Regions from separate parts of the Dyadobacter sp. HNCC25DJ187 genome, predicted to be linked through region 3. Evidence: riboswitches for the same ligand, from Rfam matches in the RefSeq annotation. Region 3 holds a riboswitch; each other region holds the start of a gene.
What was found. Region 3 has a riboswitch for cobalamin ahead of AC1XUE_RS16565 (ABC transporter substrate-binding protein). Riboswitches for the same ligand answer to the same signal wherever they lie in the genome.
Positions count from the first base shown of each region.

Region 1: it holds a riboswitch for cobalamin, as region 3 does, so the genes downstream of both, AC1XUE_RS22380 (TonB-dependent receptor plug domain-containing protein) here and AC1XUE_RS16565 (ABC transporter substrate-binding protein) in region 3, are expected to answer to the same signal.
Region 2: it holds a riboswitch for cobalamin, as region 3 does, so the genes downstream of both, metE (5-methyltetrahydropteroyltriglutamate--homocysteine S-methyltransferase) here and AC1XUE_RS16565 (ABC transporter substrate-binding protein) in region 3, are expected to answer to the same signal.

Region 1 covers NZ_JBXHAT010000003.1:252,508-256,779, forward strand. Annotated here, with positions in the region: gene AC1XUE_RS22370 (thioredoxin family protein) at 1-409, opposite strand, end outside; gene AC1XUE_RS22375 (DMT family transporter) at 512-1,438, opposite strand; cobalamin riboswitch at 1,949-2,213, shown strand; gene AC1XUE_RS22380 (TonB-dependent receptor plug domain-containing protein) at 2,276-4,201, shown strand.
Region 2 covers NZ_JBXHAT010000001.1:1,289,789-1,294,060, forward strand. Annotated here, with positions in the region: gene AC1XUE_RS05290 (PepSY-associated TM helix domain-containing protein) at 1-1,051, shown strand, start outside; cobalamin riboswitch at 1,344-1,531, shown strand; gene metE (5-methyltetrahydropteroyltriglutamate--homocysteine S-methyltransferase) at 1,670-3,964, shown strand; gene AC1XUE_RS05300 (methylenetetrahydrofolate reductase) at 4,251-4,272, shown strand, end outside.
Region 3 covers NZ_JBXHAT010000002.1:1,332,430-1,336,701, forward strand. Annotated here, with positions in the region: gene AC1XUE_RS16555 (bifunctional adenosylcobinamide kinase/adenosylcobinamide-phosphate guanylyltransferase) at 1-90, opposite strand, end outside; gene AC1XUE_RS16560 (cob(I)yrinic acid a,c-diamide adenosyltransferase) at 87-671, opposite strand; gene AC1XUE_RS16565 (ABC transporter substrate-binding protein) at 730-1,926, opposite strand; cobalamin riboswitch at 1,956-2,216, opposite strand; gene AC1XUE_RS16570 (AAA family ATPase) at 2,215-2,760, opposite strand; gene AC1XUE_RS16575 (Rpn family recombination-promoting nuclease/putative transposase) at 2,817-3,704, shown strand; gene cbiB (adenosylcobinamide-phosphate synthase CbiB) at 3,673-4,272, opposite strand, start outside.

The sequences.
Region 1 (4,272 bases), on a different contig from region 3:
TCTGAAACTGGTCATCCAGAAAAACCGTGGTAGGGTAACTTGGCTGATTGTTGGTGAGTGCCAGCGCCAGTTCGTGCGTACGGCCCTGCGACACAAATTTTTTATACCCAATCGTAATCGCTTCCTTCTGCTCGGCATTTAGTTTGACAGCGTAGTATTTTTTATTGATATAGTCGACAACCGCTTTGTTTTTAAAAGTTTCCTTGTCCATTACCTTGCACCAACCACACCAGTCAGTATACACATCAATCAGAATCTTGCGTGGCTCCGACTTCATTTTGGTATAAGCCTGTTCGATCGTCAGCCATTGAATGGCGTCTGCCGGTTTTTCTGCTACATCAGAACGGAAGCCCGTTAGGACTGCAATTACCAGAATAATGAGCGGATAGATGGAAAACTGCTTTTTCATGTTGATAACTTGTACGTATAGGTGGATAACGCAGATTTTATTGAATTAATTGGCTGATGGCCTGGGATTCATCCATGAACCTGGTTTTTAGCTCGGACAGGCTCATACCTGCTTGGTTTTAGCCAGTGATACCATAATCCCTCCTGCAATAATAAGCCCCATACCAGCCAGCGAAGAAATGGATGGGAAAGCTTCTCCCATGAAAAAACCGATCAGCACAGAGAAAAGGATATTGGAATAGCCAATGGCGGCAACCCGTCCGGCCTTATCGTAGCTGAACGATTGTGTAAGCATTTTCTGTCCTATCAAAGCCGTCAATCCCAATGCAAGAAAAGCGAGCCATTGGCCGGCGGTTTCAGGCCATTTGAATGTACCGATCAGGAAATCCAGCCCGTCCATTGGAAAATAGGTTCCAACCAGCATGGAGATAATCGGCATCAGTATGCCACTCAGCATAAAAGATAAAATAATAGCGCGGGAATCATACACCCAGCCAAGTTGGCGGATCGAGACATACGAGATCGCAGTCAATACTGCATTACCAAGTCCGAGCACATTGTCCCGCCACAGCAGCGAAAGATCAGGCCTGAAGACAAGCAGTATACCACTAAAACCAATGAAAATAGCCGCCCATTCTCTTTTGTTCAGCGTTTCTCCTATGAGCAGCCAGGATAGCAGGGCGAGGAAAATAGGATAAGTATATTGATAGGTGGATGCACGTCCAAGGCCCAGCGTCTGGATGGCGTAAAACAGCAGGTATAGCGAAAGCGTACCTACAATACCGCGAAAAATCAATAGTCCGAGTTTACCACCTCCTTTTTGTTCTAATGGCCGATTACGGATACTTGATAAAATGAATATAACCCCGACAATGTTCCTGAAAAATACAAGCTGTACTATATGGAATTCTTTTCCGATATGCTTGGATATAGCTGAAGTAAGCGAAAAGAAAAATGCCGCTCCAAGCATCAGGATAATGCCTTTCTGAGATTCTGGGAAAGTAAAGCGGTTGTCGGCTGTGGCAGTCAAGGGAAATAAGATTTTTACAAAGATAGAGATTAGGTTACACAGAGGTGTACGGAGACAAAAAGAGAATCGCAGAGTTTACCTTTTTAAAATGCCGTGAGGCATGTAATATTGGTAGCAAGGTTGGGGTGCAGATTTCCTTAAAGTGCCGTCAGGTATGCAACATCGGTAGAGAAATAGTTCCCTGGTATTTGATATTACATCCCTGACGGGATTTAGATGTAATTACCGCAACCGCTCAGATTTCTACCAACATTACATCGCTACGCGATTTTATGTAACAGGGAATTTCTATCTAATGTACTCAGGGGTACTGCTCAGACGACAAAATGCAATCACTACTACGAGGTAAGTATTACGTTACACAGACGTACATAGAGATGAAAATAGATGCACAGAGTTTATACTTCCAATCGGATCTTTCTCACTTGCTAATCAGATTTTCTCTGTGGCTCTCTGTGTAATCACTATTACAAGATAAATCTTAGTTTCGTGTAAGCTCCTCAATATTCACTACTTTTGTATTGTTTTGGTGCTATGCTCTCTAAATGAGAAAGAAGCTTAAAAGGGAATTTCGTTTAATGCGAAAGCTGTCCCCGCAACTGTACAGTCCATCAAAGATGAATCTGCATCTTCGTAGCCACTGGAGACAATGAATGAAAGAATGAGCGAATGATAGAATTATTATCTCGTTCGGTTTTTTTCTTTTGACAATGCTCCGGGAAGGCAACAGATCATCGGACTGAGCCAGGAGACCTGCCTGAACACATCTTGTGATACAACGGCTTTCGGAGGAAGAGCCGGATTATGGTATTTCTATCTGGTTTAAAGGTGTTTAAAATGGTTGGTTTTTATGTTTGTCTGCTGTGTGTAATTGGCTGTGCTCTTTCGTACCAGTCTTTTGCTCAAAAGGATTCTATTGTCCTTGCTCCTGCTATAGTAAGGGGAACGGCTCCGGAGCGCTTTATGAGCGGATTGAAATTGCAGAAAATTGATTCGGTTACGCTTATGCAGTTCAGATTTCAGAATCTGGCTGATATACTGGCTTACAATACAGCTCTTGCTTTTAAAAACTACGGTCCGGGTGCGCTCACTACTGTTTCCTTTCGCGGAACCTCTGCCAATCATACCGCGCTATTGTGGAATGGCCTCAATATCAATTCTCCAACTTTAGGGCAGTCCGATTTTTCCACCATTCCCGTTGCCGGTTTTGACCAGCTTGCTGTTCAGTATGGTTCCGCTGCGAGTATAGTCGGGACAGACGCAGTAGGTGGAAGTATTTTACTGAATAGTGCAGCTCCTGCACAGGGTTTCAGCGTGTCAATAGGCAGGCAGCAGGAGAGTTTTCGAAATAGTCAGACGCAGGTATTTGCCAAATATGGTACAGCGATGGGCAACTGGACTGTTTCAGGAAAAACAGCTATCTATTATGGTAGTATGAAAAACAGTTTCCCTGAGCCTTTACGCCAGGGTGTGCCGCTGCTGCCGACCCGTACTTTTCAGAAAGGTCTTGTACAGGACATTTTCCTTCGTTCAAACAATAACCACGAATTATCTGCCCATGTGTGGCTTACCGACAATGCCCTGACGATCAACCCTCAAAATGAGGCCGGGAGAGAACTCACCCAAACAGCGGCATACCGGACCATGCTGAAATACCAATGGAATGATTTTTCGGTGCGGACTTCCTGGGTGCGGGATATCATCGACTATGCTACGGGTGATTATTCTAATCTGGATCATGCCGTCACGGACAAGCTGGGAAGCAGAATCGAGAAGGATTTTTATTGGAATGTGGGAAATGCAGGGACTATACAGATGAAGAGCGGAGGCGAATTTACCCATTTTCGGACGAGGGTTGCCGGATACGAACGCCCTGAAATTACAGAGAACCGGGGTGATCTCTTTATACTTACACGCTGGGAAACGGCATCAGGTCTTTTGGTATCTGCGAATCTTCGACAGGCGTTTGTGACAGGTTTCCAGCCACCGTTTACACCTTCTTTGGGAGCCGAATATCCGCTGATACGGACGAGTAGATACACACTGAGGGTAAAAGGATCGCTCGCCCGAAGCTACCGCGTTCCTACACTCAACGAACGTTATTGGAAAGCGTTGGGCAATCCTGATATCAAACCTGAAAGTGGTTTTAACAAAGAGGTTGGTTTAGAGCAGCAATATGTAGCTGGTCATCAATTGTTTAATTTTTCAGCAACAGCCTATCATAATCGTATCAAAAACTGGAGTTACTGGAATCCCGGTAATAGTTTCAGAGTAGAGAATCTGCATGAAGTGCTGGCGAGAGGAATAGAGTTACAGGCAGGCTGGAACGCTGCTTTAGGCAGAATCAAAACAGGCGCAAAGGTGAATTACACCTACACCCGCAGTTCTCAGGAAAAGGTATACGACGCCTACGCAGTAGATATTGTAGGCAAGCAGCTAACGTACACGCCCAAGCATTCAGGTAATGTCAATTTATTCGGAGCGTACCGGAATTTCCGCCTTTCCGGCCAGTTGCTGGCTGTGAGCAGGAGATTTACGCGCACCGATAATTCGTTATATCTGGATAGTTATATACTGGCTAATATTTTGGCAGAAACCAATTGTAATTTCGGCAATATGCAACTTCGGGTGCAAGGGCAGGTGAATAACATCAGTAATACCTTCTACCTGAATGTAAGAAGCAACGCCATGCCGGGAAGAAGTTTTGCTGTTAATTTACTTTTGAGTTACAGATCTTCTGCTGTGAAGTCAGCAGGAAGCTGAATGAGAAACATCAACATTATAAATCACCATCAGAACACCGGTGAAAACCGGATGAATCAGTAAATTTGAAC
Region 2 (4,272 bases), on a different contig from region 3:
TGTGTTTCTGATATTGCTGGGACTCAGCGGATCCATACTTGTTTTTCGTACCGAGCTGGATTCATTCCTGAATAAAGACCTGCTTCATGTTATTCCTTCTCAGAACGAGAAGAGAGATAAGGCGCTATCACTGTGTTACGACACGATTACCAAACGCTATCAGGATCTGGACGGAATTGCCTGGCTCAACCCCGATGCAAAACCTGATGAAGCTTATAATTTCAGAATCTATTTTAACGATACCCGGTTATTCACCTACGATCTGGCGCTGATCTCGTTTGATCCCTACACCGGTAAAATTCTCCGCGAAGGCCCCGCAAGCCATTTTACACCCAGCTTTATAGAATGGCTATTACAGTTTCATTTCAGCTTTCAACTGGGTGTTCCGGGCGCGGCCCTTACCGCTATCTTCGGAATTACGATGCTGATTTCACTGCTCACCGGCGCTGTTGTTTACAATAAGATGATCTGGAAGGTGCTTACTTTTCGTATCCGAATTAACAGAAAAAACTGGCGAACGATCTGCTCGGATCTTCACCGTATTGTGGGCGTGTGGTCTATGCTGATCAACATGATCATTTTCTTCACGGGATTCTGGCTGAACATGTTTGCATTTAAAGGCAAGACATGGCAAAATGAATTGATTTCAACCAAACCAAATACCCTGATGTCAGTATCTGCCGATGACATGTACAAAAGGGCGTTGGCTGCTTTACCGGGATTGGAACCTACCTACGTGTATCTGCCTACCCAGCCTCAACGCAAGTTTGAAGTGAGAGGATATGCGGATGGCCAATGGCAAATTTGGGGTAGCGGCAATTCTGTCCGCTTAGACCAGCATAGCGGTGAAATACTGCAGATCAACCGTTTGATTGAAAAACCATTACCAGATCGACTTGAGGCAGCAGTATTTCCCCTGCATGTCGGCAACTTTGGTGGTGTAGTTGTAAAAATTCTATATGTAATCGTCGGAATCACACCCGGAATGCTTTCTATCACGGGATTTCTCCTTTGGTGGCGGCGTGTACGCAAAGGAAAACGCTCCCGATAGTACGATGCGGTAAACGATCTCCCGACTGTTCCGCAATCTGGTTTATTCCTTAACAATCGGGTGTATCGTAGACATAATATCTTCAACCTTAAAAGATCTCTTACGCTCTGACGACACAGATTAATTATCTATTTCTTACTGAAAAAACAATCCGAAAAGATCAAAAATCTAGACATTCAAATTATTAATAGATTTTATATCCTTTAAAATTATACTTATTCAGAAATAAAATCTTTATATATAGATTTGTAAGGATTTTTAGTCTAATCGATAGACTAATTCATTGTTCTTTTACATAACACTGGAATGGGTTTCTGATGAAAGTCGGAATGAAAAGGGAATCGTGTAAGAATCACGAGCTGTCGCGCAACTGTATTTAACATCTCCACTGTCGTTCAAAGTATGTCCACTGATTTTCGGATTGGGAAGGACGAACGCCAGGTTATAAGCCAGGATACCTGCCTGTTACCAGATAGACAATGTTTGCGCGAATAACAATATGATTCTGAAGAGTTTATTACTTCTATGACCATTCATCTCTATTATTACTTATTTAGCGAAACATTGCCTGGTTGTGCAAAACATTTTTAACTATTTTTTTATCAAACAGTCAAGAAAATGTTAACACAAAATTTGGGCTACCCGCGGATTGGTGGACAAAGACAACTCAAAAAAGCTTCTGAACAATTCTGGGCAGGAAAAATTGAAGTTACCGAACTTCAAAAAGTAGGTCAACAGATCAGGGAAGAAAACTGGAAAACGCAACTGGATGCCGGTATTGATCTCATCCCTTGTAATGATTTCAGCTTTTATGATCAAACATTGGATACAAGCATTTTGCTTGGAGTGATACCTGAGCGTTATGAAGCAGTTCTCGCGGAAACAAAAAATGAGCTGGATGTATATTTCGCTATGGCCCGTGGTTACCAAAAAAACGGTCTTGATATTACAGCCATGGAAATGACCAAATGGCTTGATACCAATTACCACTATATTGTTCCGGAATTCAAAGCAAACCAGCAGTTCCGCGTTTCAGATGGAAATATCTTCCACGAATACAACAAAGCAAAACAGGTTGTTGGAAAAAAAGCGAAGCCAGTTCTGTTGGGACCTGTGAGCTACCTACTGCTCGGAAAAGAAAAGGAAGCTGGTTTTGAAAGAGTTGACCTCATTAAAAATCTGGTACCTGTTTATATTGAAATTATCAACCGTCTTGCCGGACTTGGCGCAGAATGGATTCAGCTGGATGAGCCAACCCTTGCACTCGATCTTTCTGAAAAAGAAAAAGAAGCGTTTGAATCTGCTTACCGTAGTATTGCTGCTCAGGTGAACGGCGTTAAAATACTGGTAGCAACCTACTTTGATGCATTGCTGGACAACACGTCATTGGCTGTCAATCTGCCGGTGCAGGCTCTGCATATTGACCTGGTTCGTGCAGCAGACCAGTTGGATGAAGTCCTAACATGCATTCCGGATCAACTTATTTTATCCTTAGGTGTGGTCGACGGGCGTAATGTTTGGAAAAACGATTACGAAAAGTCAATCGGCCAAATCAATAAGGTAATTGAAAAACTGGGTTCTGATCGGGTGATGATTGGGCCGTCATGTTCCTTGCTTCACAGTCCTATTAATCTTGATCTGGAAACAGCACTTGATCCTGAGATTAAAAATTGGATGGCATTTGCGAAACAGAAACTAGACGAGGTAAACGATCTCAAGCAAATAATTGATGGAAATAGTGCCATACTGGAAATTAACAAAGCCTCTATTGCCAGCAGACGGTCTTCCCAGAAAGTTCATAAGCAAGTAGTGAAAGACCGACTAGCAGCGATTACCACCACAGATTTTGAACGTACAAGTACTTTTCCGGTTCGTCAGCAAATACAGCGGGAACGCTTCAATTTGCCTGCATTCCCGACGACAACCATCGGATCTTTTCCTCAGACGGATGACATACGTCAACTGCGCTCCAAGTTCAAAAAGAGCGAGCTAACTGTGGAAGAATATGAAAAAGCAATCAAACAAGCTACCATTGATGCAATCCGCTGGCAGGAAGAAATTGATCTCGATGTACTGGTACATGGGGAGTTCGAGCGTAACGACATGGTTGAATACTTTGGAGAGCAACTTGAAGGATTCCTGTTTACCCAAAATGGTTGGGTGCAAAGCTACGGCAGTCGTTGCGTGAAGCCACCAGTTATTTATGGAGATATAAGCCGTCCTTCCGACATGACCGTTCGGTGGAGTACGTTCGCAGCAGCACAAACCAACAGACCTATGAAAGGAATGTTGACAGGCCCGGTGACAATTCTGCAATGGTCGTTTGTCCGCGACGACCAGCCCCGCGAAGTGACTACTAACCAGATCGCATTTGCAATTCGCGATGAAGTACAGGCATTGGAAAAAGCGGGTATTGGTATTATTCAGATAGACGAAGCGGCGATCCGCGAAGGCTTGCCACTACGTAAATCCCAACGTCCACATTACCTGAATTGGGCAGTAAATGCTTTCAAAATCACAGCCAGTGGTGTACAGGACAAAACTCAGATTCATACACACATGTGCTACAGCGAATTCAATGATATCATTGAGCACATTGCAGCTATGGACGCGGATGTGATCACAATAGAAACTTCCCGCTCTCAAATGGAATTACTGGAAGCATTTGCTCATTTCGATTATCCGAACGAGATTGGGCCTGGCGTTTACGATATTCACTCACCACGCATACCATCTACGGAAGAAATGACTTCACTTCTGGAAAAAGCCGCAAATTTATTGCCGGCTCAGAACTTATGGGTAAATCCCGACTGCGGTTTGAAAACCAGAAAATGGCCGGAAACGAAAGCTGCTCTTGAAAATATGGTAACTGCAGCAAAGCAGGCGCGGGAATTGATAACAATCATTGCATAACACGATATAAGGCAGGGCAAATATGACTGCTCTGCCTTATTTAAAAGACGATTTGTATCGGTACAGGAATCCGGGAAAAAGTATTTTTAAAGAGTATGTTTGAAACATTACCTTATACTTAAACACGGCTCAACACAAACGGATTAATGGTAAGAAAGCAGATAGTGAGAGATATTTTGAATATATTTCGGGGTTAAAGACAAAGGCATTCTAAACCTGCGGAGAAAAAGAACACTTATTACTTTACAATACATAGAAGAGGCACAGCCGCCAATAGAAATCTATCATGTTTCTACAAAAAATAAAAT
Region 3 (4,272 bases):
ATACACAGGCTTATCCGTCAGTTGCAAAGCTTTCTCCTGAGCAAAACGACTTTTCCCACTTCTGGCTCCGCCTGTCACGTAAATGATCATTTCTCCTCAGATGCTTTGAAACGTTTGTATAAAAACAGCTGCCACTTTTCTTCCGCAACCCCTGCCTTATCCATTTCTGCTCTGGCAAGTGTAAAAAACAAATCAGATAAACGATTGATGTAAGCGGGAATCACTTCGTGAACTTCATCGGTTTTGATCAAAGAAACTAATCTACGTTCCCCCCTGCGCATCTGTGTACGCGCAACGTGACACAGCGCAGAAACTTCGTTGCCTCCGGGTAGGAGAAAATAATCGGATGGAGACGTCATTGCAGCCTCCAACGCATCAATCCATTCTTCACAAAACTGTGCTCCGTCTACCGGCATCGGATTCTTATTCTCCTTTTTGGCGTCAGAAGGCCGGGCGAGATGCGACATCATATCCATCAAATCCTTTTGAATTTTATGCAGATTGGACTGCCATGAATGCTCACTCCCTAGTTTTACTCGTAGCAATCCAATCGTAGAATTGGCCTCATCCAAGGTTCCGATGCATTCTATACGAACATCATCTTTATCAACCCTGCTTCCACCAAATAAACCTGTAGTTCCTTTGTCTCCTTTTTTTGTATATATTTTCATCTTTTTAAGCTTATGCTTGTCAATAATTAGCTATTAACCGGAATTGAAATATTATTTCTTATTTGAGCTGCTTGTAATAAAAAAGTTCATGTTTTGGAAGCACCTCGGGATGGATGATGCTGATCAGATCGGCCAATACCAGATGCGGATTTACAGCACCGGATTCCCAGTAATCATTGGCTCCCTGGGAATTGAACCGTTTGTTATAATTGAAAATCCTACCCGTTTTAAAAGCCTGAAAATCTCCGTAACGAGCATCTTTCGCCAACATATCGGCCTTCGAATCAATATTGGTAATACTCACATTCAACCAGAAATCAGCCTTAAGCGCTACAGGGTATACAGCTTCAAAGGCAAGAGGTAAACTTCCTGTCGCACTTGTTTTTACCCAATGATAATTGGCACCGGCATCTTCAAGAAAGCGGGCCACATAGCTGTTCCCGTTTGGGACAAACCAGGCGTCACGGGAATGCATACCTGTGATGATACCCGGCCTGTTCTTCACTTTTCGGGTCAATGCAGCCAGTCTAGAATACTCTTTCTCTACATTGGAAAACTTCTTATTCACGTCCGCTTCCCTGTTCATTAATGCAGCCAGCAATTTCACCCATTCCGCCCTGGCAAGCGGTGTTGTTTCCACCCATTCGGAGTTGATCAAAACAGGTATTCCAGCCTGCCGTAATGACTGATAACGGTTTATTTTTGATACAGGACTTCCCACAGCCATGATCAGATCCGGACGCATACTAATCAGTAACTCTTCATTCAATCCCTGATCTTTACCCACTTCAGCTACCTTACCAGCCTTTATACGGTCCATCACTTTAATATTGGAAACGTATTTCACATTACCCATTCCTGTCAATACCGATTCAGCATTGAGAAAACCCAAAAGTCCTATATGTAGTGAAGACATAGCAACCAGACTCCGAACAGGGATTTCTATCACCTGACTTTCAGCAAAACCTTTGGGATGCGGTGTGCCACGCTGTACCAGTACGTAAGAAATTGTATCCGTTCTGTTTTCGAACGGACTCATGATCTTTACAATCTTATAGTGATTTCGGTAAGTAACCGTAAATCCCCTGGCGTGCTTAATTTTTAGTTTCTCAGGAAAGAGATCCCTGGAAAACGCTTCTTCCGTTTTATCATAAAGCGAAGAAGAGGAACTGCAAGCAGCAAAAAGCCAGATAAAAGAAATAAACTGACAGAACGTAACAATCTGTCTGCCAGCGGCAAAATAAGATTTGAGCATATTTGTCTCGGGCTTTTCTTCCGAAAGCCATAGGATTATGTTTTAAGGCAGGTCTTCTGACTTGTTCAGATTGCGGCGCCTTCCCGGAAGGTAATGAGGAGTTATGAATGATGAGTTAAAAATTTAACTACCGAAACTCATTCTTAATTCTTCACTCTTAATTTTCTTCCAGTGGCTTCTATTACCACAATCTCTTTTTCGAACTTACAGCAGCGGAGACTGTTCCGGACTTGCACCGGGATTCCCTTTTCATTACACCGAAGTGTAAACCTCTTGAAAACAAAATTACTAAGAATTAGGCAGGGATTTCAGGTACGACAGAATAAAATCGCAACGTGAAGAGACACTTGTCTTTGGAAGTGCTATCGTATTATATCCAAGTTTCTGATATATCGAAACTATTGCATTGTGCAGGATTGTTGATTCTTCGAAAGTCTGCCAGCGCTCCTCATCATTGACATATATTTCCTTCCACGGAGGGCCAACAAATACAATATCGTGGTAGCGATAATTTTCAGATGCCTGATAGAAGTTCTTACCCACAGGAATACCTCCCACCTCCAGATACGCGATAATATCAGGAATGCCACGGTCAAAAAATGAAGCAGCACCAACTTGCAAATTGCAATTGTAATCAAAAACCATTCTTTTCAAAACCAGATCCGCAAAACACTTCAGGTTAATCCAGGGCAGACAAGATCCACCATTTGCCACTTGTTCCTGAATAAGAACCCGTGAAACCTCGGGTACGCAGAGATGTCCTGTTAAAGAAAGTTGATCAATCAATGTGGATTTACCAGATCCCGGGCCACCGGTGATAATAATACTGTTCATTACATTTTACGATTCCTCACGTCCAAGCTGCAAACCTAATTCTAAACCGGCTCAAAATGAAACGGGATGACAATTTATGGAAAGCGATTCTGGAAGACGTATTTGATGACTTTCTGACATTTTTCTACCCGGATTCAGGTCAACTATTTGATCTTGACAAAGGATTTGAATACCTCGACAAAGAGCTGGAGCAGCTTTTCCCACCGGAGGAAGATATTTATGCACTGCGTTTTGAAGATAAATTAGTGAAGGTTTACACCCGAGAAGGAACTGAACAATGGATTCTGGTTCACGTAGAAGTCCAAGGCTATGCGGACGAGTATTTTGCAGAAAGGATGTTCACATACTACTACCGTATTTTGGATAAGTATCAAAAGCCAATCACTGCTTTTGCAATATTGACGGATGCGAACAAAAAGTACCATCCTGACCGTTATGAAAGCTCGTTTCTAGGGACAAAAGTGCTGTACGAGTTCAATTCATATAAGGTTCTGAATCAGAATCCGGAAGAATTGATGGCCAGCAATAATCCTTTTGCCATAGTGATTCTGGTGGTTCATACCGCTATTCATGCTAAAAAACTAAATGATAACCAGATCTTCCCGCTAAAAATCGAACTCACCAAAAGACTGTTAGCCAAAGAGATAAGTAAAACCAAAATCAGACAATTACTAAACTTTCTCAAATACTACATTCGTTTTGAAAACAAGGAAACGGAAGTTAAATTTGAAGAAGAATTAGATTTCATCACTGAAAAAAGAAAGACCATGGGAATTGAAGAATTTTTGCTGGACAGGGCTAAGAAAGAGGGTGAGCAGGAAAGCGCTATCAAATTTATCAAGACCTTACTCAACGAAACAAATTTCACGATTGAGAAAATAGCGAGTCTTGTAGGGAAATCTGTAGACTTCGTCAATAAGATAAAGTCGGAAACGAATAATTAGAAAGCAGGAAAAGTGCGATGATCAACAGGACGGTTAATAAGCAAACCTTATGATTAATGCCAGCCACTCTACCTATTTCACCTGACTGTATCTCTCTGTCCGTCTCTCCTATAAAAGGCTTTTCAACAAACTTTCCGTGATAAACATTCGGACCACCAAAGCGACAATTTAGTATTCCTGCCAATGTTGCTTCAGGATAACCTGAGTTCGGACTCTTGTGATTACTTCCATATTTCAACATAAATCGCAGTCCTCGTTTACTCTGGGTTACAGCAATCATGAGAATTGCAGTAAGTCGTGCCGGAATAAAATTAGCAACATCGTCAAGTCTGGCTGCAAACTTCCCGAATTGCTCATATCTCTCGCTACGGTATCCGATCATGGAATCCAGTGTATTAATCATCTTGTAAGCCATCATACCCGGAACCCCTCCTATCGCATAAAAAAATAAGGGAGCCACCACTCCATCACTGAGATTTTCGGACATCGTTTCCAATACTGCGATCCGAACTTGCTGAGCAGATAATTGTGAGGTGTCTCTCCCAACAATCCGAGATAACTGAGTTCT